DNA from 2 places in the Marinobacter sp. 1_MG-2023 genome. Region 1 is predicted to be linked to the other one. Evidence: predicted binding sites of a transcription regulator. Region 1 holds the regulator's gene; the other holds the start of a gene.
The links. The regulator sigma-54, encoded in region 1, starts transcription at its own class of promoters, with help from an activator protein. The targets are predictions, from matches to a motif close to ANTGGCATNNANNTTGCTNT.

Region 1 (7,283 bases):
AATCGGGTCCTGCCCGGCAAAGGGCTCATCGTACATGATCAGCTCCGGATCCAGAGCAATACTGCGGGCCAGAGCGACGCGCCGACCCATACCACCGGAAAGTTCCGATGGCATAAGTTTGCGCGCACCACGCAAACCAACGGCCTCCAGCTTCATCATTACGATGTCGTGAATCATGTCTTCCGGCAATTTCGTGTGCACACGCATCGGGAAAGCCACATTCTCGTATACGCTCAAATCGGTAAACAAGGCACCGCTCTGGAATAACATGCCCATTTTTTCCCGAAACTTGTAAAGCTCTTTACGGCGAAGTTCAGAAATCGGGTGACCATCCACCATAATGCTGCCGGAATCTGGCCGGAGCTGACCACCAACCAAACGCAACAAAGTGGTTTTCCCGCTGCCGCTAGGGCCCATAATGGCGGTAATTTTTCCACGGGGAATGTCCACGGAAACACCATTGAAAATGCGGCGACCGGAGCGCGAAAATACAACGTCCTTTAATGAAATGTACGAGCTCAAACCCATATTCCTTACCTTTCAGCCCATAGCCTTTAGCTCTCAACGCATAGCGCTTGGCTTTCAAAGACCGGCTACATTATTCTAAGGAGCCCACAAGCTCAATCAGTGGTTCGTAAAATGAATCGATAGCAATGATCAGTTTCACTGAACTTTACAGAGAAATCCTTGCGGAATTCGCTACAACGCCCGCTACTGCAATCTCTGATGAACATCCAGTAACCAGGCCTCGCGACTGGTGGGAAATGTTATACTTCGTCAACTTTATCGCATTCCCGTAAATTAACGAAAAAGCAGGCCCTTTGCCCGATGACTGAGCAAAAAACATTCAATTTCCGGAACCCCGCACTCCAGGCCATTCGCATTGAGCGCGATGCAATCAGCGCCCTGGAAAATCGCATCGATGACCACTTTGTACGTGCCTGCGAAGTAATCATGGCATGCAAAGGCCGTGTTGTGGTGACAGGCATGGGCAAGTCCGGCCATGTGGGTAACAAGATTGCAGCTACCCTGGCCAGTACCGGCACCCCTTCTTTTTTTGTTCACCCAGGGGAAGCCAGCCATGGCGATATGGGCATGATAACCAGCCAGGACGTCGTAATTGCCATTTCGAACAGCGGCAACACCAGCGAAGTGGTTACCATCCTGCCACTGATCAAACGCATGGGCGCACCTCTGATCAGCATGACCGGCAATCCGGCGTCCGTACTGGCGAAAGAGGCGGTTGCGAACCTGGATGTCAGAGTGGAAACAGAGGCTTGCCCTCTTGGACTGGCGCCGACATCCAGTACAACCGCAACCCTGGTGATGGGCGATGCCCTGGCCGTTGCCTTGTTGGAGGCGCGGGGCTTCAGCGCGGAAGACTTCGCGATCTCACATCCGGGCGGCAGCCTGGGTCGTAAACTCCTGCTACGGGTTTCCGACATTATGCACACTGGTGATCGCATACCCGTGGTAGGGGAAGACACCACCCTGAGCGGCGCTTTGTTGGAGATATCCCGCAAAGGGTTGGGAATGACCACCGTCGTAAACAGTGCTGGCTCCATGACTGGCATTTTCACTGACGGCGACTTGCGCCGTACCCTGGATAAGTCCATTGATGTGCACACCACCCCCATGCGGGATGTGATGACGCGCAATGGAAGAGCCATTCAGCCGGATCAGCTGGCAGCCGAGGCCCTCAACGTTATGGAAGGCCTGAAGATAAACGCACTCCCCGTGGTCGACGAAAACGGCGCCCTGGTTGGAGCCATTAACATGCACGACCTGCTCCGCGCCGGAGTTATCTAAAAAGCTGCTTAAAGAGTTATTCAGAGATCGATTTAATGGAAGAACTAAAAAGCCCACTTCAGGAAAACTGGCCCGACACCCTGCTGACGAAAGCAGCGCGTATCAAGCTTGTTGCTTTGGACGTTGATGGCATCATGAGCAACGGCAAAATTTACTTCAGCGCAAAAGGCGATGAGCTGAAAGGTTTTAACATTCTGGACGGGCTGGGTCTCAAACAGATCATGGCAGCGGGCATCACTGTAGCCGTCATTACCGGCCGCAACTCACCGCTTACTGAAAAGCGTATGAAAGACCTTGGAATCCCTCATCTTATGCAGGGTCGCGAGGATAAAAAGGTCGCCCTGCAAGAGTTAGTGAGCACGCTGGGCATTCTGCCAGAAGCCATCGCCTACATGGGCGATGATTTGCCGGACCTGCCCGCCATTCGCTACGCGGGCCTTGGGGTTACGGTTCCGAACGCATACTGGCTGGTGAAAGAGCATGCGGATTACTGCACCGAGGTTAGCGGTGGCAACGGAGCCGTGCGCGAACTCTGTGACCTGCTACTGACGGCAGGGGGCAGCCTGAACTCAGCATTGACGCCCTATCTGGAACCATAGCCATGGCACAAAGCGAAAAGAACAGCCTGCTATCTTTGCTGGCCATGGCAAACAGGCCACGACTTCGCATGCTCGCGCTGGCAGCCACCATCGCCGCCACGTTTTTCCTTCTGTGGCAAAGTGACGAATCACCGGTAACCAGTTACAGCGATGCCAGACAGCTCCGAGGAGAGGGTGAACCCGACGGTTTTGTAATCAACGGCAGCTACACATCTTACGATGACGCAGGCAATCGCAAGATCGTTTTTACCAGCCCCCGTATCGAACAGTTTGAAGAGGGAAACCGGGCTACCATGGAGCTGCCCAATGCAGAGGTGTTCAGCGCAACCGAAACTGAGCCATGGGTACTCAAAGCCGAGAACGGCAACCTGCTGCAGGGCGAAGACCTGTTACACCTGACCGGCAACGTTCGCGTGGTGCGCACTATTGGTGAGCGTGAAGCGACTCTGGTCACAGAGAGCCTGACCCTGGACAACAATCAGGGTAAAGTCTACACCGATGATTTTGTAGAAATTACTGACAGCGTGGGCACTACCCGGGCTAAAGGCATGAACGCGTGGATTGATGAACGCATTCTGGAACTCAACTCCCAGGTGGAAGGACGCTATGAAACCGTCAGATAACTCAATGGGCAAAGTGCTTGCCGGCATTCTGGTTGCAAGCCTCACTGGCCCGGCAATGGCATTTGATCTTGACTCCGACTCCCCTATTACCGTCAGCGCTGACAGCGCTCGTCTCGACGACGGTAAGGGCATTGCCACCTACACCGGAGCTGTAGAACTGGTTCAGGGCAAAACCCGTCTAACGGCGGAACGTGTCGTTCTGTATCGCAGCGCCGAAGGCCTGAACCGCATTGAGGCCAATGGTACTCCTGCACGCTACCAGCAGCCGGTTACCAGCGGAGAAGGTGAGACCGACGCCAAAGCCCTCAACATAACCTGGTCGGCCTCTGACAAACAGCTCACCTTTGAACGCGAGGCTGTGATTGAGCAGAATGGCAACGTGTTCAGCGGCGACATTATTCATTACGATACCGAGCAACGAGTGGTCACTGCAGAAGGCAGCGAGGATACCGGCGCTGGCCCGGGCCGGGTCGAAATGATCATCCAGCCCCGCGGTACCAACTCCAACCAATAACAGCTGATTACAGCAAACAGAGGTTCGATGGCAGTTCTCAGAGCGAGCAACCTGGCGAAAAGCTACAAACAGAAAAAAGTGGTCATCGATGTTTCGCTGGAAATTCGCAGCGGTGAAATCGTCGGACTGCTCGGCCCTAACGGCGCCGGCAAGACCACCTGTTTCTATATGATTGTAGGGCTGGTGAACGCCGACAATGGCCGCATAACCATCGACAGCCAGGACATTACGCCCTTACCCATGCACGGACGAGCCCGCAAAGGGATTGGCTACCTGCCGCAGGAAGCCTCGGTGTTCCGCAAGCTCTCCGTGCGAGATAACATCATGGCGATTCTGGAAACCCGCAAAAACCTCAATCGTGCTGACCGCCTGCAGAAGCTCGAGCAGTTGCTGGAAGAATTTCACATCACCCATATTCGCGATAGCCTTGGCATGGCGCTCTCCGGGGGTGAACGCCGCCGGGTTGAGATCGCCCGCGCTCTGGCGATGGAACCCGCCTTTATTCTGCTCGACGAGCCATTTGCAGGTGTAGACCCTATCTCCGTGAGTGATATCAAACAGATTATTCGTCACCTCCGGGACAAAGGTATAGGTGTTCTGATCACCGATCACAACGTGCGCGAAACACTGGATATCTGCGAGAACGCTTACATTGTTTCAGGTGGCCACATTATTGCCTCTGGAAATTCGGAATCTATTCTGGCCAATCAACAAGTTAAAGAAGTGTACCTTGGCAATGAATTTCACCTGTAAGCTTTGTTTTCGACACTCGGTTACACCCGTTCGATTGTTTTGCAGACCCGGAGCAAGTAAACTCGGCAAAGAACTTGCTAGGATAATCTAAAGTGGCGGCAAGTAGCCGGCATACATAGATTTTTTAGTCAATGCAAGAAATTCAGAGTGGGTATAAGTGACGGATCCTGAGCGATGGTTATGAAAGCCTCATTACAATTAAAGCTGGGTCAAAGCCTGACCATGACGCCCCAGCTGCAACAGGCGATCAGGCTTCTGCAGTTATCAACTCTCGATCTTCAGCAGGAAATCCAGCAAGCCCTGGAATCCAATCCCCTGCTGGAAGCCTCGGAAGATGACGACCAGTCTGAATCGACCCCAGCCGATAACGATCAGGGCGAGCACAAAGACACCGCGTCGGAGGAAGTTTCGGCCGACGTAGCTGGTGACTCTAACGCTTCTGACTGGGATGAAAACGAAACCGGCCCGGACTGGCAGTCCGAAAACGAAATACCGGATGCGCTTCCCGATGATCTTCCCGTAGATACCGCCTGGGAAGATGTTTATCAGTCCGCTCCCGCCCCGGCCGCGCGGAACGATGATGAGAACGACCACGATTTCGAAACCCGGAACTCTCCGACCGAAACCCTCAGGGACCATCTTGAATGGCAGCTCAACCTTACTCCGTTGAGTGAGCGGGATCAGGCCATTGCTCATGCTTTGATGGATGCGGTAGATGAGCGCGGGTATCTCACCAGTACACTTGATGAGATCTACGCGGGCCTGAGTGACGAGAGCGATGAAGACCCTCTTGAAATGGATGAAGTGGAAGCCGTTTTACGGCGGCTGCAGTACTTCGATCCGCCGGGGGTTTTCGCCCGGGATCTGCAGGATTGCCTGTTGATTCAACTCAACCAACTGCCCCCGGAAACACCCTGGCTGGCCCAGGCGCGTCTGGTTATCACCCATTATATAAATCTGCTGGGCAATCGCGATTATGCCCAGTTGCTTCGCCGCAGCCGCCTAAAAGAAGATCAATTGCGTGATGTGCTCGCGCTGATCACCAGCCTAAATCCGCGGCCTGGTGACATTATCGATCGCACAGAACCGGATTATGTCATTCCCGATGTCATCGTACGCAAACACAACGGCCGGTGGCGCGTGGAGCTGAATCCGGAAATTGCACCGCGCATACGCGTGAATGCCAGCTATGCTTCATTGATAAAGCGTGCGGACAGCAGCGCTGACAATACCTATCTTCGTGACCAGCTTCAGGAGGCCAAGTGGTTCATAAAAAGCCTGCAAAGCCGGAACGAAACTCTGTTGAAGGTAGCCACACGTATTGTTGAGTACCAGCAGGGCTTTCTGGATCATGGAGAGGAGGCGATGAAGCCGCTGATTCTCTCTGATATCGCCCAGGTAGTGGAAATGCATGAGTCCACCATTTCCCGTGTAACGACGCAGAAGTACATGCATACCCCTCGGGGTATCTTCGAGCTGAAGTACTTTTTTTCCAGCCACGTCAGCACTGACGAGGGCGGAGAATGCTCCTCAACCGCGATTCGCGCCATGATCAAAAAGCTGATTGCGGCCGAAACACCTAAAAAGCCGTTGAGTGACAGCAAGATTGCGACCATGCTTGGGGAACAGGGAATCAAAGTGGCGAGGCGCACAGTTGCAAAATATCGCGAAGCCATGCACATTCCGCCCTCGAACGAACGCAAGCGCCTGGTTTGAACCGGACACGGTTAACTGACTACTACGGATTTCGCTGGCACAGTCACAAACGCCAGCACTCAGTCCGGCTCCAGGAGCCGGAACGAATGACAACAGGAGACGTCTATGCAACTCAACATTTCAGGCCATCACGTAGAACTGACTCCCGCTTTGAAGGAATATGTATCCGAAAAGTTTGAACGGCTGGAGCGGCACTTCGACCATATCAGTAACTGCCAGGTAACACTGGAAGTTGATAAGGTTCGGCAGATCGCCGATGCTACGCTCCACGTGGTTGGTGGTGAGATTCACGCAAAGGCGGAAAACGAGGATATGTATGCGGCTATCGACGGCCTCGTCGACAAGCTTGACCGACAGATCCTCAAGCACAAAGAGAAAAGCCTGGACAGGATGCAGGGAAATACCGCCCGATAGGCGGCCATTTTCAGGCATGTAATCTAATCAAGCTGCGGCCCGGACAACGTGCCGCAGCTTTATTTTAACGGAAGCGCGGTCGATTCATGAGCGACACATCCCTGACAATAGACAACATTCTTGCACCGGAACTGACCCTGTGTAAGGTACCCGCCTCGAGTAAAAAGCGGGTTCTGGAGTTCATTGCCGAGCAGATCCGTCAGCAAAATGATTCACTCAGCGAGAGCCAGATTTTCAACAATCTGATCGCTCGTGAGCGGCTGGGCAGCACTGGAATCGGCCAGGGGATCGCCATCCCCCACTGCCGCCTGGAAGGGCTTGAGCACGTTATTGGCGTTCTGATGACGCTGGACGAAACCGTCGAGTTTGATGCGATTGATAACCAGCCGGTGGATCTTGTATTTGCACTGGTGGTACCCAAGGAAGCCACCAGTGAGCACCTTGAGTTACTGAGCCAGCTCGCCGAGAAATTCAATGAGCGTACCTTCTGTGACCGTCTCAGGCAGAGCGAAGATGCGAGCACGCTTTACCAACGCATGACCGCCGCGAGCGGCTGACATCCACTCTGGGAACAGGCTGTTTCATCATGAAGCTCATCATCGTCAGTGGCAGGTCCGGCTCCGGCAAGAGTACCGCCCTTCACGTACTGGAAGACCTCGGATACTACTGTATTGATAACCTGCCGATCGGGCTGCTGTTTCCTCTTACCCGGGAAGCTGCTAACCAGAGTGCTCCCGGGCGACTCGACAAAATGGCGGTCAGTATCGATGCCCGCAACCTGTCCGGCGAACTGGCCAATTTTGAGGAGATTTACCGCAAGCTTCGCAGAGATGACATTCAGGTAGAGATCATCTT
Region 2 (7,283 bases), on a different contig from region 1:
CTACGTGTTCCAGCTCCGGCAGTTCCGCAAAGGGCGTGGGCCCAAGCCGGGGATGCCTGATTTACCGATTCCTTCTGACCTGCGTCGGGATATTTAGTTTGGTCCCTAGCTTTCTGGTTTTGGGGGAGGAGTGATGGTGGGTGGCCTTTTCAGGACACGCTACGAGCCCATCCATGGGCGCTTGACGGTGGCCGTCCTTGGCCACCGACAGTCCTGAAAAGGCCACCCACCACCACTCTTTCAGCCTCACGATATCGCTGGCAATACTTGCTAGCTTTAAGAAGTAAGCACTCTATGTACTTGCTTTATTTTGCGATATCGAAAAGCTCAGGTAGCTGTTATGCGGAGCCTCCTCCCAAAAATGTCGGTGGCCATGGACGGCCACCGTCAAGCCCCCATGGATGGGCTCGTAGCGGTTTTTGGGAGGAGGCTCCGCATGGCAGCCGGCACCGAGACTATCAGGCTACAGAAGACGAGGGCACACAGAGGGAAGGAGAACTGCCACCAGTGCCCGAAGACACCAGTGGCTAGCATTAACGTTTTAGTCAGTCTTCTTTGTGCTCGTAAATAGCCTTGCCCCATGCCTCGCGGCTGCCCGGAAGTATCAGGTTGAGGATGATGGCCGCTACCGCACACAGGGCGATACCTTCAAGGTGGCCCAGAACCATGCCGCCGATGCCGAACACCAGAGTTACACCCACGATAACCAGGTTCCGCGCCTGAGATAGGTCAACCTGATGGCGGATCAGAGTGCTCATGCCTACAACGGCAATGGAGCCAAACAGCAGGCACAGGATGCCACCCATAACCGGAACAGGGATTGTCTGCAGGACCGCGCCGAACTTGCCTACAAAGGCCAGAACGATCGCTGTACAGGCCGCCCACCACATAACCTTCGGGTTGAAGTTACGAGTCAGCATCACCGCACCAGTTACTTCTGAGTAGGTTGTGTTTGGTGGCCCGCCCAGCAAAGCGGCAGTGCTGGTAGCCAGGCCGTCGCCCAGCAGAGTGCGGTGCAGGCCCGGTTTTTCCAGGTAGTTTTTGCGGGTAACGTTACCAATCGCCAGGATATCGCCAATGTGCTCAATGGCTGGCGCAATAGCCACCGGGATCATGAACAGGATGGCGCCCCAGCTGAATGCTGGCGCTACAAAGTTGGGAACCGCAAGCCAGGCTGCCTCCTGGACGGGGGTGGTATCCACAATGCCGGCGAATGCAGACAGGATATACCCAACTATTACACCAAACATGATCGGAATCAGGCGGAAGATACCCTTGGACCAGACTGATGCAATGATGGTCACCGCCAACGAGATCATTGCGATCCACAGTGCCGTTTCCTGCGGAATCAGTTGTACCGCACCATCGCCGGTGCGGCCAGAGGCCATGTGGACGGCCACGGGTGCCAGCCCAAGGCCGATCACCATGATGACGGGCCCGATAACCACTGGAGGCAGAAGGCGGGTTACGAACCCGGTACCACGCAGGCGTATCGCACCGCTGAGCAGGACATAGAGAATACCCGCTGCCATCAGACCGCCCAGAGTTTCTTCAAGGCCGAATTTGCCTTTGGAGGCGATAACCGGCGCGATAAACGCAAAAGATGAGGCCAGGAAAATCGGAATCTGACCACCGGTCACAATGTGAAATATCAGCGTGCCTACGCCGGCAGTAAACAGGGCAACATTGGGATCAAGCCCGGTAATCAGCGGCATCAGCACCAATGCGCCGAAAGCTACCAGCAGCATCTGGGAACCGGCAATCGCCTGCTTCCAGATGGGGTCTTTGGTGTGACCTTCCATTATCAGACGTCCTTCTGCTTGGTGCCGAAGATCTTGTCGCCGGCGTCGCCAAGCCCGGGGAGGATATAACCTTTCTCATTCAAGCATTCGTCCACAGATGCTGTGTAGATAGACACATCGGGATGCTTATCCAGAACATTCTTTATACCTTCGGGCGCAGCTACCAGTACGAGAGCGCGGATCTCAGTACTTCCGGCCTTTTTGAGCACGTCGATGGTGGAGATCATTGAGCCTCCGGTCGCAACCATAGGATCAACAATCAATGCCATTCTCTGGTCCAGTTCACCTACCAGTTTTTCCAGGTAGGTATTGGCTTCGAGAGTTTCCTCATCGCGGATCTGACCAACCACGCTCACCCGGGCAACAGGGATCAGGCTCAGCACACCATCGAGCATACCAAGTCCGGCCCTCAAGATCGGGACGATCGTAATTTTTTTACCGTGGATCTGCTCCACGTTAACCGGGCCGGCCCAACCTTCGATGGTCTTTTCCTGCAGGTTGAAGTCTTTGGTAGCTTCGTATGTGAGCAGCGAACCAACTTCCTGCGCCAGTTCACGGAAGTTCTTGGTACTGATGTCTGCACGGCGCATCAGGCCGAGTTTGTGTCTGATCAGGGGGTGTTTTACCTCGTGGATCGGCATGGGCTCACCTGTTTTGGGTCTGATGGTGTTGGATTGAAGGTGCAATTTTGCGATTGAGTGGCGCAAGGATACCGCATCTTAGAATGTGAGTCAGGCAGGTAAAGGCAGCTTGCGATTGAAAATCGTCTCACGGTGGTATGGATCTTGCGGTAACACTGTGAAAGATACTCCGGCGTCAGAATTTCGACCCTGAAAACGCCCTCAGAAACAGTGAATCGGAGAAGCTTCCGGCATGGACAGAGCTTTAGTCCTTAATAACGTCAAATCCCTGACGCGGGGAAACCTCGGTGTACCCGTTATGCTGATGGGCTTGCTGGGCATGATGATTCTGCCCATGCCCGCGTTTTTGCTGGACGTATTCTTCACATTCAACATCACGCTTTCGATCGTCATTCTTTTGGTCTGTGTATACGCGCTGAGGCCGATGGAGTTTGCGTCCTTCCCGACCGTATTGTTGGTAGCCACTCTACTGCGACTGGCGTTGAATGTGGCGTCCACCCGGATTGTGTTGCTGGAAGGCCATGAGGGCGGGGATGCTGCGGGTAAGGTCATCGAATCCTTTGGTGCCGTGCTGATCGGCGGCAACTACGCGGTTGGTCTCGTGGTATTTGCCATTCTGATGATCATCAACTTCCTTGTTGTTACCAAGGGCGCCGGCCGGGTTTCGGAAGTCAGTGCACGCTTCACACTGGATGCAATGCCGGGCAAGCAGATGGCGATCGATGCAGATCTGAATGCTGGCCTTGTAAATCAGGAAGAAGCTAAACATCGTCGCGCAGAGATAGCGCAAGAAGCTGACTTTTATGGCTCGATGGACGGTGCGTCCAAGTTCGTAAAAGGCGACGCGGTCGCTGGTTTGTTGATTCTGGCCATCAACATTATCGGCGGTGTTGCCATAGGCATGGTTCAGCATGGTCTGGGTTTCGGGCTCGCGATGGAGCGCTATGCGCTGTTAACCATCGGTGATGGCCTGGTTGCCCAGATTCCTTCACTGCTGCTTTCAACCTCTGCGGCCATCATGGTCACCCGGGTTACTTCCAGCCAGGACATGGGTGGGCAGATTATCCAGCAGATGTTCAACGCACCCAAGGCTCTGGCGATAGCGGCGGGTATTCTCCTGCTTCTGGGTCTGATTCCAGGTATGCCCCATGTTGCTTTTTTGGGGCTGGGAGGCCTCGCCGCTGCGGGAGCCTGGTTTATCTGGAAGAAAGATCAGCAGAGTGTAGAGGAGGGTGGCGCTTTCCCGGGTCGGGGTGGTGCTGCTGTTTTGCCCGGCTCAGGTGGCCGGGATGTGCCACTGGCAGGTGACGCTGGCGGCGACGCGGGCCGTCAGTTGCCTGCGCCGGGAGAAACCCGGGAGCTGGGTTGGGATGATGTGGCAACGGTGGATATTGTCGGGCTGGAAGTCGGTTATCGCTTGATTCCGTTGGTCGATAAGTCCCAGGGTGGTCAACTATTGAGCCGCATCAAGGGTGTCCGTAAAAAGTTGTCCCAGGACATGGGCTTTTTGATGCCTTCGGTGCACATTCGCGACAACCTGGATCTCATGCCCAACGTGTACCGGATCACGCTGATGGGGGTAACGATCGCAGAGGCGGAAATACACCCTGATCGCGAACTGGCAATCGACCCTGGTCAGGTATTCGGAAAGATAGAGGGTATAGAAGGCAAAGACCCTGCTTTTGGTCTTGATGCGAGCTGGATCGAACCTGAAAAGAAAGACCAGGCACAGACACTGGGTTATACCGTGGTTGATGCCAGCACCGTTGTTGCAACGCACCTTAACCAGGTTCTGCAAAAGCATGCCCATGAACTGCTAGGGCACGAGGAAGTTCAGAAATGGCTGGATCAGCTGGAAAAAGTCTCACCGAAACTGGCGGAAGAGTTGGTACCGACGACTGTGTCCATCAGCCTTTTACTGAAGGTGCTCCAGAACCTGCTTAAAGAAGAAGTTCCCATCCGTGATATGCGCTCTATTGCAGAAGCCATGGTGAACCTGCATCCGAAGAGCCAGGACCCCAGGTTGTTGACTACGGTGGCGCGTCAGGCACTGCGTCGAATGATCGTTCAGAGTATCTGTGGCAATGATCAGGAGATACCGGTGATCACCCTGGATCCGGATCTGGAACAGTTATTGCTAAAGTCTGTTCAGCAGAGTCAACAATCCGGCGGACAGGAAGATATCGGGATGGTTCTGGAACCCAATATGGTGGAAAAGTTGCAGCGTTCTTTGCAAGACAGTGTGCAGCGCCAGGAAATGCTGGGTAAGCCCGCCATCCTGCTGGTATCCGGGCCGTTAAGGCCGGTGTTGGCCAAGTTTGCCAGTTACGGTGTGGAGCGGTTGCACGTGCTTTCATATCAGGAAATACCGGATAACAAACAGATTACGATCGTGGCGTCCGTAGGCCAGTAAGCGTGCGGATGAAAGAACGGATAACGTCAATGCAGCGTTACCGGTGGAGGATGCAATAACATGAAAGTTAAACGATTTTTTGCCAAGAGCATGGCCGAAGCGCTGAAGCAGATCAGTGAGCAATTGGGGCCGGATGCTGTCATCCTTTCCAACCGGCGAGTAGATGGCGGCGTTGAAATCGTCGCCGCGCTGGATTACGACGAAAATATGGCGCGCCAGAGTCTTGGCGAAAAAGCCAGCGAGGCCACCAACGGCGCCCGACTTGGTGAAATGCAGGCAGAGCAGCACCGCCGTCTGGAAGATGAGCTGAGCCGCTCCCGTTCACGTATCCGTGATGTTCGTGAAAGCCGGGCAGCGCGAACCCAGGGCTATGCCGAAGCGTCATTCGCGGAACTCCACGAAGCCGCGAGTGAGGGTTTTGACGAGCCTGCCGCTGCAAACGTCGCCAGTAATACAGGTTATTCTGACGAGCTGGCCAGCATGCGTGCAGAAATCAGCTCTTTGCGTGATCTCATGAGCAGCCAGCGCGGTGAGCCGGAAAAGCCCGGCTCCAACGCGATCCAGCAACGACTTGCAGAGCGTTTGCAGGAATTTGGTCTGAGTCAGGATCTGGCAGGCTCGCTGTCACGTCGGCACAAAAGCGGAAAACTCGAGGACGGTTGGAAGCAGACCCTGAAAATGCTTGTTACCGGGGTGCGTACAGCCCGGCAGGAGTGGCTTGATGAGGGCGGCGTATATGCACTGGTCGGCCCTACCGGCTCCGGTAAGACAACGACCATTGGCAAGCTGGCGGCTCGTTATGTTTTGAAGCATGGCGCCGATTCTCTGGCGCTGGTCACGACAGATCGCTATCGGGTTGCGGCGCATGAGCAGCTTTTCGTGTTCGGCCGAATTCTTAATGTGCCGGTTCGAGTGGTGGACGAAAGCCACACTCTGGACGATATTCTTGATGAGTTGTCAGATCGCCATCTGGTGTTGATCGATACGGCAGGGCTGACCAGTTCTGAGAAAGGCTACCAGGAGCAACTTGCAGAGCTGGCCCGCAGTCACCATAACGTGCGTACGCACCTGGTGGTTTCAGCAACCAGCCAGCCGCGTATTATGAAATCCGTATGGCATTGCTATAAGATGGCAGGTCTCACGGGCTGCGTGATGACAAAGATCGACGAGGCGCTGACTCTGGGCGAATCTCTGGGCTTTGTGATGGAAACCGGATTGCCGGTAGCCTATTACACAGATGGACAAAAGATTCCTGGAGATCTGCACCACGCCGAAGCGGTTCCGCTGGTACGTTTGGCTGTCGAGCGACTTAAAGCGCTCCAGCAACAGGCTACTGCAGAACAGTTGTCGGGTGAAGAACGCCCCCGCGAAATGGCATGAGGTTCTGAAGGTCTGATTTGTTTCAGCTATGAGTCATATCCGGCTAAACGTTGCGAGAGATAATAACAGTTATGAGCAAAGCACATCCGGTACAGGTGATCGCAGTTTCCGGCGGCAAGGGTGGAGTCGGCAAAAGTAATGTGTCGGTCAATCTCGGCATTGCTCTGGCGCAGAAGGGCAGGCGTGTGGTTTTGCTTGATGCCGATCTCGGCTTGGGTAACATCGATGTGCTGCTCGGCATTACTGCCAACCGCACCTTAAAAGATGTGCTGGCAGGAGAGTGTGACCTCAGGGACGTATTGGTCAATGGCCCTGGCGGTATCAAAATTGTACCGGCGTCCTCCGGCACCCAACGCATGACCCAGCTCAGCTCGATGGAGCACGCCGGCCTGATTAACGCCTTCAGTGAGTTAGGTGATCAGATCGATGTGCTTATTGTGGACACCGCGGCTGGAATTTCAGAGTCGGTGGTGAGTTTTCTCAGGGCGTCCCAGGAATTGCTTCTGGTGGTGTGTGATGAGCCTACATCGATTACCGATGCGTACGCCCTGATTAAACTGATGAATCGCGACTACGACACCAACCGTTTTCGCATCCTTGCCAATCAGGTGGGTAGCGAGCAGGAGGGTCGTCATCTGTTCGAAAAACTGACCCGGGTTACTGAACGCTTTCTGGATGTAGCATTACAATATGTTGGTATGGTGCCTTACGACGAAGCCGTAAAGAAAGCCGTTCAGCGTCAGAAAGCTGTGCTGGATGCCTATCCCCGGGCTAAAGCCTCGCTCGCGATCAAGGCATTGGCCGACAAAGTCGAAAGCTGGCCGTTGCCGTCATCTCCCCGCGGACATCTGGAGTTTTTTGTGGAGCGGCTCGTCGAAGTCTGAAACGGATCCCGTCAAACAATACCGGATACACGACATTGACGAAAAATCTGGGAATCTATCACCAGGCTGGCGTAAAAAGTTCTTCAGAACTGATTGAGACGCACGCCCCCCTGGTCAAGAAAATTGCTCTTCACCTTCTGGCCCGGCTGCCAGCCTCTGTGCA

Region 2: flhA (flagellar biosynthesis protein FlhA) is a predicted target of sigma-54. The motif match lies at 2,575-2,594, and genes of this name have one in related genera.

Annotation. Positions count from the first base shown of each region.
Region 1 covers NZ_JAUOST010000001.1:1,247,856-1,255,138, reverse strand. Annotated here, with positions in the region: gene Q4606_RS05750 (ABC transporter ATP-binding protein) at 1-528, opposite strand, end outside; gene Q4606_RS05745 (KpsF/GutQ family sugar-phosphate isomerase) at 829-1,809, shown strand; gene Q4606_RS05740 (HAD family hydrolase) at 1,845-2,408, shown strand; gene lptC (LPS export ABC transporter periplasmic protein LptC) at 2,411-3,031, shown strand; gene lptA (lipopolysaccharide transport periplasmic protein LptA) at 3,015-3,545, shown strand; gene lptB (LPS export ABC transporter ATP-binding protein) at 3,573-4,298, shown strand; gene Q4606_RS05720 (RNA polymerase factor sigma-54) at 4,473-6,014, shown strand; gene hpf (ribosome hibernation promoting factor) at 6,120-6,428, shown strand; gene ptsN (PTS IIA-like nitrogen regulatory protein PtsN) at 6,515-6,985, shown strand; gene rapZ (RNase adapter RapZ) at 7,015-7,283, shown strand, end outside.
Region 2 covers NZ_JAUOST010000002.1:329,015-336,297, reverse strand. Annotated here, with positions in the region: gene flhB (flagellar biosynthesis protein FlhB) at 1-97, shown strand, start outside; gene Q4606_RS07685 (uracil-xanthine permease family protein) at 546-1,802, opposite strand; gene upp (uracil phosphoribosyltransferase) at 1,805-2,443, opposite strand; gene flhA (flagellar biosynthesis protein FlhA) at 2,676-4,856, shown strand; gene flhF (flagellar biosynthesis protein FlhF) at 4,917-6,236, shown strand; gene Q4606_RS07665 (MinD/ParA family protein) at 6,308-7,120, shown strand; gene Q4606_RS07660 (RNA polymerase sigma factor FliA) at 7,156-7,283, shown strand, end outside.